Regions from separate parts of the Corynebacterium mycetoides genome, predicted to be linked through region 1. Evidence: predicted binding sites of a transcription regulator. Region 1 holds the regulator's gene; the other holds the start of a gene.
The links. The regulator LexA, encoded in region 1, represses DNA repair genes until DNA is damaged. The targets are predictions, from matches to a motif close to CGAACANNTGTTCG.

Region 1 (8,847 bases):
GGTGAGGCTGTCTGCCCTGGAGATGAAAAAAGTTTGACGTATCTAACCAAACGGCTTATCACGGTGAAGTACTGTCATAGGCATGAGCAATAAAGAGTACCGGCCGACGCTCGCGCAGCTGCGCACCTTCGTCACCATCGCGGAGAACAAGCACTTCGGCACGGCTGCGAGCAAGCTCAACATCTCCCAGCCCTCGCTGTCCCAGGCGCTCGTCGCCCTGGAGACGGGCCTGGGAATCCAGCTCATCGAGCGCTCCACCCGCAAGGTGATTGTCACCCCCGTGGGCGAGGAACTGCTTCCGCTCGCACGCGCCACCCTCGAAGCCGCGGACGCATTCGTCACCCGTTCCCGCGGAGCCCTCGGGGTGCTCTCGGGCACGTTGACGATGGGCGTCATCCCGACGCTGACCCCCTACATCCTCCCCGAGCTCCTCCGCGAGGCCGCGAAGCATTACCCGGATTTGAAGCCGCTCATCGTCGAGGAGCAGACCGGCGCGCTCATCGAGCAGCTGCGCGACGGCTCGATCGACGTGGCCATCCTGGCCGTGCCCTCCGGCTTCCCCGGCATGCGCGAGACGGAGCTGTTCCGCGAGAAGTTCGTCATTGTCACCCCGGAGGATCACCCGTTCGCGGGCCGCCGCGACCTCAGCCTCGATGCGCTCGGCGAGCTGGATCTGCTCCTGCTTGACGACGGCCACTGCTTGCGCGACCAGATCGTCGACCTGTGCCGGATCGCGCACACCGGCCACCCCGGCAACGCCGAGTACGCCACGCGCGCCTCCTCGCTGACCACCATCATGCAGCTGGTCGTCGCCGGCCTGGGTTCCACCCTGGTGCCGGAGTCGGCCGTGGCCTCCGAGTGCGCCCGCCCGGGTCTGGGACTTGCCACATTCGACGCGTCGGTGACGGCGGAGCGCGCCATCGGGCTGGTGAGCCGACCCTCCTCGGCCCGGGCGGCGGAGCACCAGGCACTCGGCGAACTGATCACCCGTGCGCACGCCCGGGCCGTGCGGAAGGGCAAACATCTGCTGCCAAGCTAAACTTGTTCGGCAGATATGAACGATTCTTCACACCCTTCCCGCGCCGACCTCATTCGCCGTCTCGACACCGTCCCGCTCAGCGAGGTCCGCCGGTTCAAACGCCGCCTGGATAAGGCGCGCTCCCCCGAGGCTTTTGCCGCGATTGCCCTCGACATCGACGCCGCGGCGGCGGTCGTCGATAAGCGTGCGAGCTCCATCGGCGACATCACCTACCCCGAGCAGCTGCCGGTGTCCGCGCGCCGCGAGGACATCATGGAGCTCATCCGCGACCACCAGGTGGTGGTCATCGCGGGCGAGACCGGCTCCGGCAAGACGACGCAGATCCCGAAGATGCTCCTGGAGCTCGGCCGCGGGCGCCGCGGCCTGATCGGCCACACGCAGCCGCGCCGCCTGGCCGCGCGGACGGTGGCCGAGCGCATCGCCGACGAGCTCGGCCAGAAGATCGGCGACAGCGTCGGCTACGCAATCCGTTTCGACGACCGCGTCTCCCCCACCACCGCCGTCAAGCTGATGACCGACGGCATCCTGCTCGCCGAGATGCAGCGCGACCGCTTCCTCAACGCCTACGACACGATCATCATCGACGAGGCGCACGAGCGCTCCCTCAACATCGACTTCCTCCTCGGCTACCTCAAGCGGCTGCTGCCGAAGCGGCCGGACCTCAAGGTCATCATCACCTCGGCGACGATCGACCCGGAGCGTTTCGCCCGGCACTTCGCCTCCGCCGACGGCACACCCGCGCCGGTCATCGAGGTCTCGGGGCGAACCTACCCGGTGGAGATCCGCTACCGGCCGCTCGTGGAGCAGGTCGAGGGCAAGGACGTCGACATCGACATGATCGACGGCGTCGTCGCTGCCGTCGAGGAGCTCATGCGCGAAGGCGACGGCGACATCCTGTGCTTCTTTTCCTCCGAGCGCGACATCCGCGACTGCATGGAGGCCATTGAGAAGAAGCGCTGGCGCGGCGTGGAGGTCACGCCGCTGTTCGGGCGGCTGTCGAACGCGGAGCAGCACCGGGTGTTCTCCCCGCACACCGGCCGCCGCATTGTCCTGTCGACCAACATCGCCGAGACGTCGCTGACCGTGCCCGGCATCCACTACGTGGTGGACACGGGGCTGGCCAGGATTTCCCGCTACTCCACGCGCACGAAGGTGCAGCGCCTGCCCATCGAGGAGATCTCGCAGGCCTCCGCGAACCAGCGCTCGGGCCGCTCCGGGCGCGTGGCCGACGGCATCGCGATCCGCCTGTACTCGGAAGAGAACTTCGACGCGAGGCCCGAGTTCACCGACCCGGAGATCCTGCGCACCAACCTGGCCAGCGTGATCCTGCAGATGATCTCGCTGCGCCTGGGGGATGTCAGTGAATTCCCCTTCTTGCAGCCGCCGGATCAGAAGTCCATCCGCGACGGCCTGATGGTGCTCCACGAGCTCGGGGCGATCTCTGACAAGGAGCGCGACGGCGCGCCGACCCTTACTCCCGTCGGGCGCGATATCGCGCGCATCCCGGTCGACCCGAAGATGGCGCGCATGCTGGTCGAGGCCAACCGCCTCGGCGTGCTGGATGACACCACGGTCATCGTCGCGTACATGACCATTCAGGACGTGCGCGAACGTCCGCTGGAGTTTCAGGCCCAGGCGGACCAGGCGCACGCCCGGTTCAAGGACCCGACCTCCGACTTCGCCTCGGCGCTGAAGCTCTGGGACTATATCAACGAGTCCCGCGACGAGCTCTCCGGCAACGCGTTCCGCACCCGGATGCGCCGCGAATACCTGCACTACATGCGTATCCGCGAGTGGTACGACCTAGTGCGCCAGCTGCGCGACGTGGAAAAGCAGCTCGGGTGGTCCCGCGCGGAAAACGTCGTGGGCGAGCGCGACCTAGATGCCATCCACAAGTCCCTGCTCACGGGGCTGCTGTCCAACATCGGCGCGCGCGACGGAAACTCCAAGGAGTTCCAGGGTGCGCGCGGCACGCGTTTCATGGTCTTTCCCGGCTCAGTGCTGGCGAAAAAGCCGCCGGAGTTCCTCATGGCCGCGGAGCTGGTGGAAACCTCCCGGCTCTGGGCGCGCGACGTGGCCAGAATCAAGCCGGAGTGGGTGGAGGCCGCCGCCGGCGACCTGCTCAAGCACAACTACTCCGAGCCGGTGTGGTCGCGCAAGCGCTCGGCCGCGATGGTGCACCAGACCTCCCTGCTCTACGGCCTGCCCATCGTGCGGGACCGGCTGGTGCCCTACCACCGCGTGGATGGGCCCGGGGCGCGAAACATGTTCATCCGCCACGCGCTCATCGGGGGTGATTGGAACCGCCACCACACATTCATCGACCACAACGAGGCCCTGCTTGCCGACGCCGCCGCGGTGGAGGACAAGGTGCGCCGCCGCGGAATCGTGGTGGACGAGGACACGTTGTTCGACTTCTACGACGCGCGCCTACCCGCCGATGTGACCACCGCGCGCCACTTCGACTCGTGGTGGAAGGCAAAGCGCCGCGAGGACCCCTCCTACCTGGACTTCGACCCAGACGAGCTGTTGCGCGGCGACGTCGACGCCTCCGCCGACTCCTTCCCCACGACCTGGCGGCAGGGCTCCATCGACTATCCGCTGCGCTACACGTTCGAGCCGGGGGACCCGTTCGACGGCGTCACCGTGGAAGTGCCCGTCCCGCTTCTCGCGGGGCTCGAGGCGGCCGGGTTCGACTGGCTCGTCCCCGGGCTGCGCCTCGAGCTGGTCACCGAGCTCATCCGCACCCTGCCGAAAGCGTTGCGACGCTCCGTCGTCCCCGCACCCGATTTCGCCAGGATGGCGCTCGCCCGGCTTGAGCCGTCCGGGACGCCTTCTACGCCGCTGACCGACGACCTCGCCGAGGCGCTCCGAGCTCTCGGGGGTGCAGGAATCAACGCGTCCGATTTCCGCCCCGAGGCGCTGCCGGACCACCTGAAGGTGACGTTCGCCGCCGTGGACAAGCGCGGCCGCGTCATCGACCACGACAAGGATCTCAGCGCGCTCAAGCGGCGCCAGGCCGGCAAGATCCGCTCGTCGGTGTCCAAGGCGAGCCGCGCCTCGGAAACGGCCACCGCCGCGAAGTGGACAGCCGACACGCTGGGCGCGGTCCCGGAGACGGTGAGCACCACCATCGAGGGTAACGCAGTCGACGCCTACCCCGCGTTAGAAGCCACCGCCGACGGCGTCAAGGTGACCGTCCACCCGACAAAGGCCGCGGCGGATGCGTCCATGGTGACGGCCACGTTGACGCTGCTGCTGCGGGAGATCCCCGTCAACGCCGGGCAGATGACGAAGGGGCTGCCGCTGCGTCAGAAGGTCGCAGTGGACAACTACCCGCACGGCGGGGCGGCCGGGCTTGTCGAGGACGCCCGGGTGGCCACCATCCGCGACCTCATGTTCGCGGCGGGTGGCCCCGTGCGTTCCCCCGAGCAGTTCGAGGCCCTGGTCACCGAGCTCAAACCGCAGGTGCCCTTCGGCGTGCGCCAAAATGTAGTCGCGGTAGCGCCCTCCCTGGTGCAGTTCGCGAACATGTCGACGGAGCTCGAGAAGTGGAGCGGCCCGGCGATCGATGACATGCGCGGGCAGCTGGCGTTCTACTTCCCGCCGCACGCGATCGCCACGCACGGGATGGAGCATCTGCAGCACGTGCCCCGCTACATCGAAGCGATGCGGATCCGGTTGGAGGACATGGCGCTTGATCCCGACAGGGACGCCGAGCGCCAAGACATCGTCGCGTCGACGCGCCGCTACCTCGACGCGAAGCTGCGCTCACTCCCCCGCGGCCGGGAGAAGACCCGGGCTGTGAGGGACATCCTGTGGCAGATCGAGGAGCTGCGTGTCAGCTTGTTCGCGCAGCGCCTGGGCACCCCGAAGCCCGTCAGCCAAAGACGGATAGAGAAGATGGTCGACGCGCTACGCTAACGAGCCGGCGGCGGGTCAGAAGTTCTCCCTGTCCCGTCGCCGCATGAGACGGATTTCCGACTCGAAGTCGTCAGCCGACTCAAAGGACTTGTAGACGGACGCGAAGCGCAGGTATGCGACCTCGTCGAGTGCGCGAAGCGGCTCGAGGACGGCGAGGCCGACATCGTTGGCGTCGACCTGCGAGCTACCGTGACTACGCACCGTCTCCTCCACCTGTTGGGCGAGGCGCTTGAGCGCGTCGTCGGACACGTCGCGGCCTTGGCAGGCGCGGCGGACGCCGCTGATGAGCTTGTCGCGATCAAACGGCTCGCTGACCCCGTTGCGCTTGACCACCATGAGGATGGCCTTTTCCACCGTGGTGAATCTCCCTCCGCAGTTCGCACACTCTCTCCGGCGACGGATGGCGGACCCGGCGTCGATGACGCGGGAATCGAGAACCCTCGACTGTTCGTGGTGGCAAAACGGGCAGTGCATGCCCCCGATACTACCCCCGGACGAGCGCCAGAACCTAGAGCCAGATCCTAGCGCTGGGAGCTAGCGCACCTGCGCCGAGACGACGTCGTGCGCCGCCCCATGGCCCTGGTCCGCCGGGTCCGCGGAGAATGCGCCACCGGCCGCCGAACCGAGGATCAGCGCGAGACCGAGAACGGCGCCCATGAGAATATCCGCGCGGTTTTCGTGGCGGGATTCGAATGCGGTCTCAGCCGGGATTTCCGTGGGCCGTGGCAGGCGAGGAACACGCTCATGAGTTCGATTATGTGGACTGAGGGTTCGAACACGGGTTGAGTGCGCGCGCGTGTGCGTCTCGGGGGCGACGTCCCACACCGCGACTGTAGTAGCCCGGGCCGGGTGGGCCGTGTGGGGAGTGTGAGCAGTGCTGGCACGATCGATCTGGATGGTCATGATTGTCTCCTTTGTTGTGTTGCCTTTAACTCTAAGGGCGAGTCGGACACCGTCGAACAAGCTACCGTTCACATGTTCGATGCCGTCTCTATGTTCGATTTATAGCACCTTGTCCAACACGTGTCCAGTGTCGCGCCAAGAATGTCGAACAAACTTGCCACTTCTGGTAGCTTTGCAAGCACGCCCGATGATGCGCCGCCGATGAAGTACCGATGAAGTAGCGATGAAAGTAGAGGAGAACCGATGCCCCGCAAGAAAGACGACCCGAGCACGCTTGACATGAGTGTCCTGTCCGACCGGCAGCGCCGGATCCTGGAGGTGATACAGGACGCGGTTGTGCTGCGCGGGTACCCACCCAGCATCCGCGAGATCGGCGACGCCGCCGGGCTGCAGTCCACGTCTTCGGTCGCCTACCAGCTCAAGGAACTGGAGAAGAAGGGCTTCCTCCGGCGCGACCCCAATAAGCCCCGTGCCGTAGATTTGCGCCACCTGCCCGATTCTGCGAAGCCCCGGAAGTCCACCGCCGAGGACGTCGTCGCCCCCGAGGATGCGTCGCAGCCGCGCTTCGTCCCGGTGGTAGGCCGCATCGCGGCAGGCTCCCCCATCCTGGCGGAGCAGAACATCGACAGCTACTTCCCCCTCCCGCAGGAGCTGCTGGGCGAGGGCGAGCTCTACATGCTCCAGGTCGTCGGCGAGTCGATGCGCGACGCCGGCATCCTCGACGGGGACTGGGTCGTCGTGCGTGCCCAGCCGGTAGCGGAGGAGGGCGAGTTTGTCGCCGCGCTTCTCGACGGCGAAGCGACGGTCAAGGAGTTCCACCGCGACTCCTCCGGGGTGTGGCTGCTGCCCCACAACGACGCGTTCTCCCCCATCAAGGGAGACGAGGCACAGATCATGGGGCGGGTCGTGTCCGTTTTCCGGACCCTCTAGGTCCCCTCCGCCCCCGTATGTAGCCCCGCTTGGGGGCATGCAAACACAAACACACCCAACCGGGCAGGTTTTGTTTGGAACAATGGCAGACGGTTTACTCCCCTCTCAGCCCCAAGGACGGCCCAGGCATGTACGCAGAAGAACGCAGGCGACAGATCGCGTCGTTGACCGCCGTCGAGGGCCGGGTCAACGTCACGGAGCTTGCACAGAAATTCGGCGTCACGGCGGAGACCATTAGGCGCGACCTCGCGGCACTGAACCGGGACGGCGTGATCCAGCGCGTCCACGGCGGGGCCGTGGCCAGCCAGTCCTACCTCACTACGGAGTTTCCGCTCGACACGAGGTTCCGCTCCGCATCCTCGGCGAAATCGGCAATCGCGCGCGCGGCGCTCGCTTTCCTTCCGGACCACCCCGAGGGCGGGATCTTCCTCGACTCCGGCACAACGATTCACGCGCTCGCCAGCATCATCGCCACGCACCCGCACGCGCCCTCCTGGCAGATCGTGACCAACTCCATCCCGATCGCCCTGGATCTGTCCGCGGCGCAGCTGCCCCACGTCCAGCTGCTCGGCGGGTCTGTCCGCGCGATTACGCAGGCGGTGGTGGGACCTACGGCGCTGCGCTCCCTCGCCCTTCTGCGCGCCGACGTGGCGTTTATTGGCACCAACGCGCTGAGCGTCGAGCACGGTCTGTCCACGGCGGACGCGCAAGAGGCGGCGATCAAGTCCGCGATGGTGACCAACGCGCGCACAGTGGTCGTGCTGTGCGACTCCTCGAAGCTCGGCAACGACTACCTGGTCAGCTTCGCCCCGCTTGACGACGTCGACGTAGTCATCACCGACGACGCCGCCCCGCAATCGATCCTGGACGAGCTCGCCCAGCACGGCGTCGAGGTCATTCTGGCAGGGGGAGAAACTACCCCCTCTTGACCAACCGGGCACATTCGGAAAGAATCGGGGGTAACGAGACCCCGAGGAGCCCCGCAGTGATAGTCACCTTCACTCCCAACCCGAGCATCGACGCCACACTCGAGCTCGACTCTCTAGAGGTGGGTGGCGTCAACCGCGCCCTCCGAGCTTGCCGCGAGGCCGGGGGCAAAGGCATCAACGTCGCCCGCGCCTGCGCACAGGCGGGCCAGCCCACGCTGGCCATCGCGCCCTGCGGGCCGACAGACCCGTTCACTCTGCTGTGCCGCACGGCGGACGTTCCGCTCAAGACGGTGCCCATCGACGGCACCGTCCGCACCAACACAACACTGTCGGAGCGCGGCGGCCGCACCACGAAAATCAACGAGACCGGCCCACTGCTCGGCAGCGCCGACGTCGCCCGCATCACGGACACCGTCATCTCCACCATGGCCGAGGGCGGAGCGGACGCGGTCGTCATGGCCGGCTCCCTGCCGCCCGGCGCACCGCTGGACTGGTACGCCACGCTCGCGCGCCAGATCCGCAAGGCCTGCCCGGGGGCGGTCGTCGCCATCGACACCTCCGACAAGCCGCTTGTGGCGCTGAGCGCCCACCTTGCCGACGCCGCGCCCGACGTGATGAAGCCCAACGCATTCGAGCTCGCCCAGCTCACCGACTCCGGGACCACTGGCCGCGAGCTCGAGCAGCAGGCCGCCCGCGGCGACTACGCGGAGATCAGCGCCCACGCAGAAACCCTGCGCTCCGCCGGCGTCAAGGAGGTCGTGGTCACCCTGGGTGCAGCCGGAGCGGTGCTGGTCACCGGGTCCGGCGCCTGGGCCGCCACCGCTCCCCCCGCCGCCGCGCAGTCCACCGTCGGCGCGGGCGACTCGGCGCTGGCCGGCTACATCATGGCGCGCGTCGCGGGGGAAGCGCCCGCGGAATGCCTGCGCCGCAGCGTTGCCTACGGCTCGGCGGCGGCCGCGAAGCCCGCCACCGGCATCCCCTCGCCGGCCGAGATCGACCTCGCCCACACAGACGTTTTCCCGCTCTCCACCTCCGAGAAGGACTGACGCCATGAGCCCCCAGTTAATCACCCCCGAACTCGTCGGCCTCGACGTCGATTTCGGATCCGCCCCCACCGATGTC
Region 2 (8,847 bases), 720 kb from region 1:
CCTGCACGCTCGCCAGGTCCACGGTGTGGCCCGCTTCGGTCAGAACGTCGTAGAAGTGGGTGTACTCGCCCAGCCAGAGGCCGGTGCGGTATCCAGAGGTTTGGTAACGGTATGTGCTTGTTGCTACTGCAAGGAATTTCATTGCTCCGACCATAGCACCGTCGCGAGGCGCGCGGAAGACCCTCGATCGGCTACACTTCGCACCCATGTCGACAACCACTTCCGCCCCGAAACGCGGGCTTAAATCCGACCCGTTGATCTTTTATACGTCGGTCGGATTCATTGCCCTCTTCGTCGCGTTGACCGTCGTGTTCGGCGACCGCGCCCGCAGCGCCTACTCGGCCATCTCGGGTGCGCTGATGGACAACTTCTCGTGGTTCTACATCGGCGGGGTCTCCGCCGTCCTAGTCTTCCTCATCGTCATTTTCGTGTCCAAGTACGGCAACCTGCGGCTTGGTGACGATGACGACGAGCCCGAATACACCCTGCCCGTCTGGTTCGCGATGCTCTTCGCCGCCGGGATGGGCGCGACGCTGTTGTTCTGGGGCGCGGCCGAGCCGCTGCACCACGCCTACAATCCCCCGCGCGGTGACTTCGAACCGATGAGCCGCGAGGCCATCAATCAAGCTTTCGAGTTCACCTACTACCACTTCGGTATCCACATGTGGGTGATCTTCACCCTTCCGGGCCTGGCCATGGGCTACTTCAGCTACAAGCGCAAGATGCCGGCGCGTCTGTCGTCGCTGTTCGCCCCGCTGCTGGGCTCGCGCGTGTACGACTGGCCGGGCAAGCTTATCGACGCCTTCGGCATCATCGGCACCGTCTTCGGCATCGGCGTCTCGGTCGGCCTGGGTGTGCTGCAGATTTCCGCTGGCATGAACATCATGTGGGGCGTGCCGCTTGTCACCCCGGTCCAGCTGGGCATCATCCTGGCGATTACTGTCGCCGCGTGCCTGTCGGTGGCCTCCGGCTTGGACAAGGGCATCAAGTTCCTCTCCAACCTCAACATCGCCGCGACCGTCGTCCTCATGGTGTTCGTGCTGCTGGCCGGACCGACGCTGAAGTTGATTGGGCAGGTCACCGAGTCCTTCGGCATCTACGCCAACTCGCTGCCTGAGCTGATGTTCTGGGTGGACTCCTATAACGACAACCCCGGCTGGCACGCGACGTGGACCGCCTTCTACTGGGCGTGGAGCATCTGCTGGGCGCCGTTCGTGGGCATGTTCTTCGCCCGCATCTCCAAGGGTCGCACGGTGCGCGCGTTCATCGGCGGCACCCTGCTGCTGCCGACCACCTTCGACATCCTGTGGTTCTCCATTTTCGGCCGCGCGGCCACCGAGATCGAAGCCGCCGATCCGGGCGTGCTCACCGGGCCCGTCGTAGAGCAGGGCGATACCCCGCAGGCGCTGTTCACCTTGCTGTCGCAGTACCCGATGTACGGGCTGGTGGGCACCGTCGCCCTGTTCGTGATCATCCTGTACTTCGTCACCTCCATGGACTCCGCCGCGATGGTGATGGACATGTTCGCCTCCGGTGAGGAGAACAAGACGCCGACGTATTACAAGGTCGGCTGGGTCGTGGCCATCGGCGTGGTCACCGCCGCGTTGCTGTTCATCAATGACACGGGGATCCAGGCGCTGCAGGAGGTTGTGATCATCATCGCCCTGCCGTTCTTCATCATGTACTTCTTCATGATGTACTCGCTGCTCAAGGCAATGAACGACGACTCGGCCGCACGCCGCCGCATTCGCACCCGGCAGTGGGAGAAGACGGACAGTGCCGAGAAGCTGGAAGAGGCGGAGAACCGCCCGGCTCCGGGTTATGACGCCGAGGGCAACGAGATTGCCCGTCCCGAGCTGGAGTACGACCTGGAGGAGGGCGGCTGGAAGCTGTCGGAGTCGCTCATCATCGAGGGCGACCTCGCCATCGGCGGCGAGGTGGACCAGGACTGGGGCGGCGACTCAGAGCCGACCTTCACCATCGTCGACGAGGAAGGCCCGCGGCGCCACTAGGGGAAACATGCGTGGGAAGTGATGGAAACTCCGCAATGCGGAGTTTTCTTACGCGTTGAGCCTGCTGCGAGAGGTTGCTATATCCGCAGGTCAGGGTGGATGTCGAACGTGCTTGCTACGGTACGTGTGTTCGATACAGTTGCTAGCTCGAGGGGGAGCAATGACCACCACATATCCTGTCCAACCTGACCCAGCCGACCTGGCCGAGGGCATCGTCGCATCGTTCGCGTACCTGACGCGTCGCAAAGCGGAGATCCTGCGAGACATCGGAAGATTTGACTCCGCCGGCCTGGCGCGGCGCTTCGGAGCGTCGACAACCGCGCTGTGGCTCGTCCAGCGCCTGGGGGTGTCACAGACCACGGCGCATGAATACGTCAAGGTGGCGCGCGCCTTGCTCGAGTTTCTCCTGGTGGCGGACGCGTTTGCGTCGGGGGATCTGAATTACTCCAAGGTGCGGCTCATTCTGCCCTACGTCACCGCCGAGAACGAAGGCCAGCTCGTGGAAATGGCCACTGAGCTCGGCTATCACGAGCTCGAGCGAGCGTTGCTGGCGTTTCGCGAAGGGGAATCCGACCGCGAGAAATCCTACGTGCGCATCAGGGTCCGCGACAACGGCCGGGTGCGGCTGTGGGGCAACTTCTCTGCGGCCGAGGGGGCGCAGCTGATGGCTGCTCTCAAGCTGGGGGAGCTGGCCTACCACGACATCGACTTCGACGATCTGGACCGCGACGCCGACGGGGCGGTGGATGATCAAGCGGCCAGCGCGGCCCTCGACTCAAGCGCCACATCACTGTCCGGTTTCGGGCTGCCACCGGGCAAGGCCCTTCTGGCCTCGTTTATGGGGATGGTGAACATGGTGCGGACGTCGCCACGCTCCTCCCTGCGCACGCCGGGTGCGCACGTGAACATTGTCATGACCACGGACGGGCGCGCGTACCTGCCGCACAACCCCGGCGCGCCGTCGGAGGCGCTGAAGAACTTCCTGGACAGCGCCCATTATCGCGTGAGCCGGGTCGACGAGAAATGTCTCGTGCTCAATACAGGACGGATGCAGCGCCTAGCCACGGCGGGCCAGATCAACGCCCTGATGCTGATGTGGGGCGGGACCTGCGCCATGCCGGGATGCACGCACACGCGGTTTATGGAGATGCACCACATCCGTGACTGGGCGGACGGCGGGCCGTCGGACCTGGACAACCTGCTGCCGCTGTGCTCGGCGTGCCACGCACTCGTGTCCGAAGGGTCGGTCACCATCAAGAAAGACTACGGGGACGTGCACTTCCTCATGCCCGACGGCGCACGGTTCGTGGCCCGCGACCACGGCCTGCCCGTGCGGAGCGACGACGCAATGACCGTCGAGGAGTTCAATTCGTTGGATTTTGCCTAACTGCGTGACAAGTACCCGGAGCGGATCTGAACAAATCGCACTACTGCGGAGGTGAGAGCGAGAGCGGACAGCGCGAAGAAAGGAAGCGTCGGCCCGACGCGCGGCTCCAGCCACTGGATGAACGGCGGCAGAGCGAAACCGATGTAGGTGGCGACATAGTAGATGCCGATGACGCGACCGCGATGCGCCGGCGGGGAGTAGGTGTCCACGTCCAGCAAACCGTCGCGCAGACACAGTCCGTACGCCGTGCCCAGGAGCAGGGCCGCCACGATGAACACGGCAAACGTCGGTTGCGGGCCCGCGAGGCCGACGATGAGCATGCCGGCAGCCGAGGCAAGTGCGCCGACCACGCCCGAGAGTGGCCCCCAGTCGAAGCGGCGGCCGAGAGCCTGGAGGATGAGCGCGGTTCCGAAGCCCAGGCCGGCTGCGATCCCGGGAACGAACACCCCGGTGGGGAAGTAATGGGCCACACGCGCGGACAGGCCCACGACGGTGGTGGTGATCGAGGCGAAAACCCAGAGGGCGACGGGGACCGACGTCGCCAGCGCCTTGGCCGCGGAGCGCTCGTGGGCCGGAACAGGAGCCGGGTCCTGGGGAGGGGCCGAGGAAGCCTCGAGCGGCCTCGTGTTGGGCACGTCGCCGACGACGAGAGACACTGCGACGGCAACGAGTGAGAGGACAATCGTCACGGCGTAGGGCACCCAAATGTACGGCACCACGGAGGCGATGATGCCGGAGAAGATGGGCCCGAGAGCGAAACCCGAGGTGAGGAAAATTCCGGCAAGGGTCGCGCCCGACGCCCCTGCGAGCCGGGCGGCCCACGCGGTGCCCGCGCTGACAACCAAGCCGACTCCCAGTCCGACGACGAAGCGGCCGGCGAGCAGCGGGAACGGCGTGTGCGTCAGCATGAGAACGGCATTGCCGAGGGCGGCGACGAGAGAGCCGGTGATGACGACGGGCCGGCCGCCGAAGCGGTCGGCGAGGAACCCGCCCGCGATGAGGCAGGGGAAAAGTCCCGCCGCGTAAATGCCGTAGGCGCTGTTCGCCAGCAACGCGTCCATACCCGCGCGTTCTTTCAGGGCAACCAGCACGGAGGCGAAGTGATTCGCCCCCCAACCAGCGGTAATCAGGAAAAAGAGAACGCTGGCGAAGACCTTGCGAGTGGACATGCATACAAATTTAGCGGGCGAGACTCTTTTCGGAGCTATTTTCGAAGGGTTGAAGCGCACCCGTGCGGCCGTAGGAGAGGTGGCGGTGCGCCCACTCGAACGGGCCCTGCCTGCCGGCGGCCTCCAAGGCGGTGGCCAGCGCCAGGGTGATCAGCCAGACGAGGAGACCGACCCCGAGCTTCCCGCTTACCGACGCCTCCAGCCCCAGCCCGAACCCGAAGGGCATGGCCAGCAGAATGAACAGGAAGGACTGGGCGAGGTAGCCGGACATGGAGCGCTTGCCCAGGGCGACGAACGGGTACGCCCAGCGCGGGTTGGTAGTCATGTCCTTTGTCAGCAGGGCGAAGAATGCGAGGATGCCGGGTCCGGTGAACAGGCCGATGCCGGTATTGGCCAGCATCAGCGGCGTCTCCAGGCGCGGGTCGATGACCCCGATCGCGGACAGGCCCCACGGCAGGCCGATGAGAAGGATGATCGCCACAGCGACCAGCACCCAGGTCGTAAGGACGCGGCGGTGCTTATCGACGTTGACGAGGTAACCCTCGCGGGCCCATACGTATCCGATGATGGCGAGTCCGAGCAACTGGAGGACGGCGAACGGTGTGCTGGCGATCATCATCCCGCCGGCGCGGGCGTTCTCGGCGAAGTAGGTACCGACGCTGGTGATCTCGGTGGTGGGGACCCGAGAAGCGGGAACGCCTATGTCGGGAGCGAAGTACATCCCCACGGCCCCGAGGGTCGAGAGGAGCGCGGAGCCGACGAGGATGATATAGGCGATGATGCGGAGCGACTTCGACTGCACCGGAAAGAGAAGCGCCAAAATGACGCCGATGAGGCCGTAAATGAACATGATGTCGACGTAGAACACCAGCAACATGTGGGCGAGGCCGAACAGTGCGAGGATGACGTAGCGGCGCGCAAGGACTTTGCGGGCGGCCGCCTGCGGGTAGTGCTTGCGGTACAGGCTGGCTGTGACGAGCCCGAGGCCGAAGCCGAGGAGGGTGGAGAACATCGGCAGTCCGCGGACGTGGACGAACATGGTCGATAAGACCGCTAGGAACTGGTCGAGTCCGCTGTCCGGGCGTACGCCGCCGACGGTGTGGCCGGGTTCGCTGCCCAGGTTGTAGCCGTTGGTGAGCCAGGCAGTAGCGGAGTTAGCCGCGGCGATTCCGAGCAGAGCCAGTCCCCGAGCGAGGTCGGGGAGGATGAGGCGGGGAGAGGTCGCAGATTTGGTCACACCTGATTAACTTAGTAGTTCCATTACGTTGTGGACAAGCGTGCCCCCCGGACGTTACGAGTGTGACAAGGTAGAGTCCGGTTACATATGTTGCAGATGGTGCAATTGTTGTTAGAGAGAAAGTGAACTGATGGTTCGTCGCCTATTCACCCCCGTCGTCGCCGCGCTGATTGTCCTCGTGAGTGCGGTCCTAGCGCCGACGGCGACCGCGCAAGAGGACCCAAACTACGTGTGGCGCACCGACCCGGTGTCCAAGGTCCTGGCCGCGAAACCCATGGCCGATCGCGTCTTGCACCGCGTGCCGGGGTCGTACCACGACGCCCAGCCGATCGCGCCGGAGGCGTGGGAGGCCCAGCAGAGCAGGGGTAAGGCGCTCTACGGACCGGGCACGCCGATCTACGTCGACGGCAACGTCATGTGCACCGTCGCCGTCGCGGGCTACGACGCCGCGGGGCGCCAGGTCGCCGTCACGGCGGGCCACTGCGGCACCGAGGGGCAGACTGTGACTTCGGCGGATGCCGTCGGCGTGGGGGTCTCGGGCAGGATCGCGGCGGTCAACCGGGACCTGGATTACGCCGTGATCGAGCTGTTTCCCAACGCGGAGGTCGGGCGCACCTACAACGGCGTGACCGTCAACCGGCTGAGCGTGGAGCCCCGGGCCCTGGGCCAAGTCGTGTGCAAGTCCGGCTACGCCTCCGCCCAGACGTGCGGGGTGACCTGGATTGATGACGGCCGCACGAACCTGAACCAGGTATGCGCCATGCAGGGCGACTCGGGAGCCCCGCTGCTGGCAGCCGACGCGCTCGTGGGCATCATCAACGGCGGCATCGTCAACGCACCCTGCCACTCCCCGCTGCAGGGCCCGGTGTTCTCGCCGACGGCCTCATCGCGTTTCGACGCCATTCTGGCCGCCATGAACAGCGGCACCGCGCCGGGCAGCGGCTTTAGGCTCCCCTGATCTCGCGCAGCACAACATCATGCAGGGCCCCGTTGGTGGCGACAGCGTCGGCGCCATGAGGGCCCTGTGTCCCGTCCAGGGACGTGAAGCTTCCGCCGGCCTCGGTGACCAGAACGGACAGCGCCGCGAGGTCCCACAGGGAGACCTCCGGCTCCGCCGCGATGTCCACGGCGCCTTCCGCCACGAGGCAGTAGCTCAAGAAATCCCCGTAGCCGCGCAGACGCCAGGTCTTCTCCGTCAACGCAATGAAGTTCCCGCGCAGCCCGCGCTCCTGCCAGCCGGCGAGTGAGGAGAACGAGAGGGAGGCGTCGGCAAGCGTGCCCACCTTGGACACGTTCAGGCGCTTGAGCCCCCCGCCGTTGAAGGTGCGCCAGGCGCCGGCGCCTTCGGAGGCGTACCAGCGCCGGGCCAGGGCGGGGGCGGAGACGACGCCGGCGACCGGGACACCGTCGACAAGCAGCGCGATGAGCGTGGCCCACACGGGAACGCCGCGGACGAAGTTCTTGGTGCCGTCGATGGGGTCGATGACCCACTGGCGGCCCTCGAAGGAGGCCTCGCCGCCGAACTCCTCGCCGAGCACGGCATCGGCGGGACGCGCGGCGGCGAGCTCGGCGCGCAGCGCCTGCTCGACGGCGAGGTCCGCGTCGGAAACGGGGGTCATGTCCGGCTTGGACTCCACGCTGAGGTCTGCCGCCTCGAAGCGCTCGAGGGTGATCGCATCGGCGGCGTCCGCGAGTTTGAGGGCCAAGGCGAGGTCGTCGGCGTAGTTAGACATGCTCCGACAGTGTAGTCACCACATCGCCCACCAGGCGCGCGTTGCCCGCGACGCACCACACGACACCGCCGGCAGTGACCTTGACGGCGCGCCCGCCCGCGGCCTCCACCAGCGCCTTGCCGGGCAGCCAGTCCCAGTCGGCCACGGAGTGCTGCAGCCAGCCGCCCATCTGCCCGGACGCGACGAGCGCCAGGTCGATGGAGCCCGCGCCCCACATGCGAATCGTCGCCGCGTCTTTGACCGCGTCCGTCCACGCTTCGCGGATCGCCTCGTCCTTCATCGAGCGCGGGTGCAGGTATGTCGCCAGCGCCAGCTCGTCGAGGCCGGCGTCGGCAAGCGGGGCCAGCGGGGTACCGCCGACGGTGGCGCGACCGCCCGCCGACGTCATCGTCACCGCGACAGGCCTGCGCATCAAGTTACTCGGCGGGGTGGAACTTTCCATCGACGGGCGCGCGGTCGAGTTCTCTGAGCGCTACACCTGGTACGGCACCATGTACTCTGACGTGCCGAACTTCGCGGCCGTGATTGGCTACATCAACCACTCGTGGACGGTGCGCTCGGACATGACGGCGAAGATGATCGCGCGCATCCTGCGCCGCCTGCGCGCCAGCCAATCGACATCGGTCACCCCGGTCACCCCGGCGACGGTGGGCGAGGGCAGACCGTACATGGACATGCAGTCCGGCTACCTGTCGCGCGCAGCGGCCGTGATGCCGAGGTCGACGCAGAACTACCCGTGGTCAGCCAAGCAGAACGTGCTCGAGGACACCTGGAACACCTCCCGCGCGCGCCTTGACGACGGCCTGGTCTGGTCCTAGATCCAGTTGAACTCCACGTCGGTCTCGGTGCCCAGCGGCTCGACGTGCACCACCGTCGTCGCGCCCCCGAGCGTGCCGTCGATGCCCTCTTCGATCATGTCCGCGTACTCGTGGGAGCGATCCACGCTCCACTGGCCCGGCACCTGCATGACCACGTTGACGAAACGCTCCCGGCCGAAGGCGGCGGTGCGCACGTCGGTGAACTCCACGCCGTGATCTACGGAGAACTCATCGAGGAATGCTTTGATGGCAAGTCGCTCGTCTTCCGGCAAGGCCTCCGAGAGCAGGCTGATGAAGGAGTTTTTCAGCAGCATGTACCCGGTGAACAGGATGTTGACGCCCACCGCCAGGGCAATGAGCGGGTCGAGGATTTCCCAGCCGGTCAGCCATACGAGCACGATGCCCGCGATAACGCCCACGGTGGTCCACACGTCGGTTAGCAGGTGGTGGCCGTCGGCGCCCAGCGTCACCGAGCGGTACTTCCTGCCAGC

Region 2: a site for LexA is predicted at 2,132-2,145, ahead of BLS40_RS00105 (HNH endonuclease signature motif containing protein). Genes of this name have one in related genera too.

The regions. Positions count from the first base shown of each region.
Region 1 covers NZ_LT629700.1:732,551-741,397, forward strand. Annotated here, with positions in the region: gene BLS40_RS03650 (DEAD/DEAH box helicase) at 1-37, shown strand, start outside; gene BLS40_RS03655 (hydrogen peroxide-inducible genes activator) at 83-1,039, shown strand; gene hrpA (ATP-dependent RNA helicase HrpA) at 1,055-4,963, shown strand; gene nrdR (transcriptional regulator NrdR) at 4,979-5,437, opposite strand; gene BLS40_RS11305 (hypothetical protein) at 5,498-5,620, opposite strand; gene lexA (transcriptional repressor LexA) at 6,110-6,796, shown strand; gene BLS40_RS03675 (DeoR/GlpR family DNA-binding transcription regulator) at 6,925-7,725, shown strand; gene BLS40_RS03680 (1-phosphofructokinase family hexose kinase) at 7,782-8,771, shown strand; gene BLS40_RS03685 (PTS fructose transporter subunit IIABC) at 8,776-8,847, shown strand, end outside.
Region 2 covers NZ_LT629700.1:16,434-25,280, forward strand. Annotated here, with positions in the region: gene BLS40_RS00095 (type 1 glutamine amidotransferase domain-containing protein) at 1-142, opposite strand, end outside; gene BLS40_RS00100 (BCCT family transporter) at 207-2,012, shown strand; gene BLS40_RS00105 (HNH endonuclease signature motif containing protein) at 2,173-3,399, shown strand; gene BLS40_RS00110 (MFS transporter) at 3,396-4,568, opposite strand; gene BLS40_RS00115 (DUF418 domain-containing protein) at 4,579-5,805, opposite strand; gene BLS40_RS00120 (S1 family peptidase) at 5,936-6,763, shown strand; gene hisN (histidinol-phosphatase) at 6,750-7,538, opposite strand; gene BLS40_RS00130 (inositol monophosphatase family protein) at 7,531-7,950, opposite strand; gene BLS40_RS00135 (hypothetical protein) at 7,967-8,356, shown strand; gene BLS40_RS00140 (cation diffusion facilitator family transporter) at 8,353-8,847, opposite strand, start outside.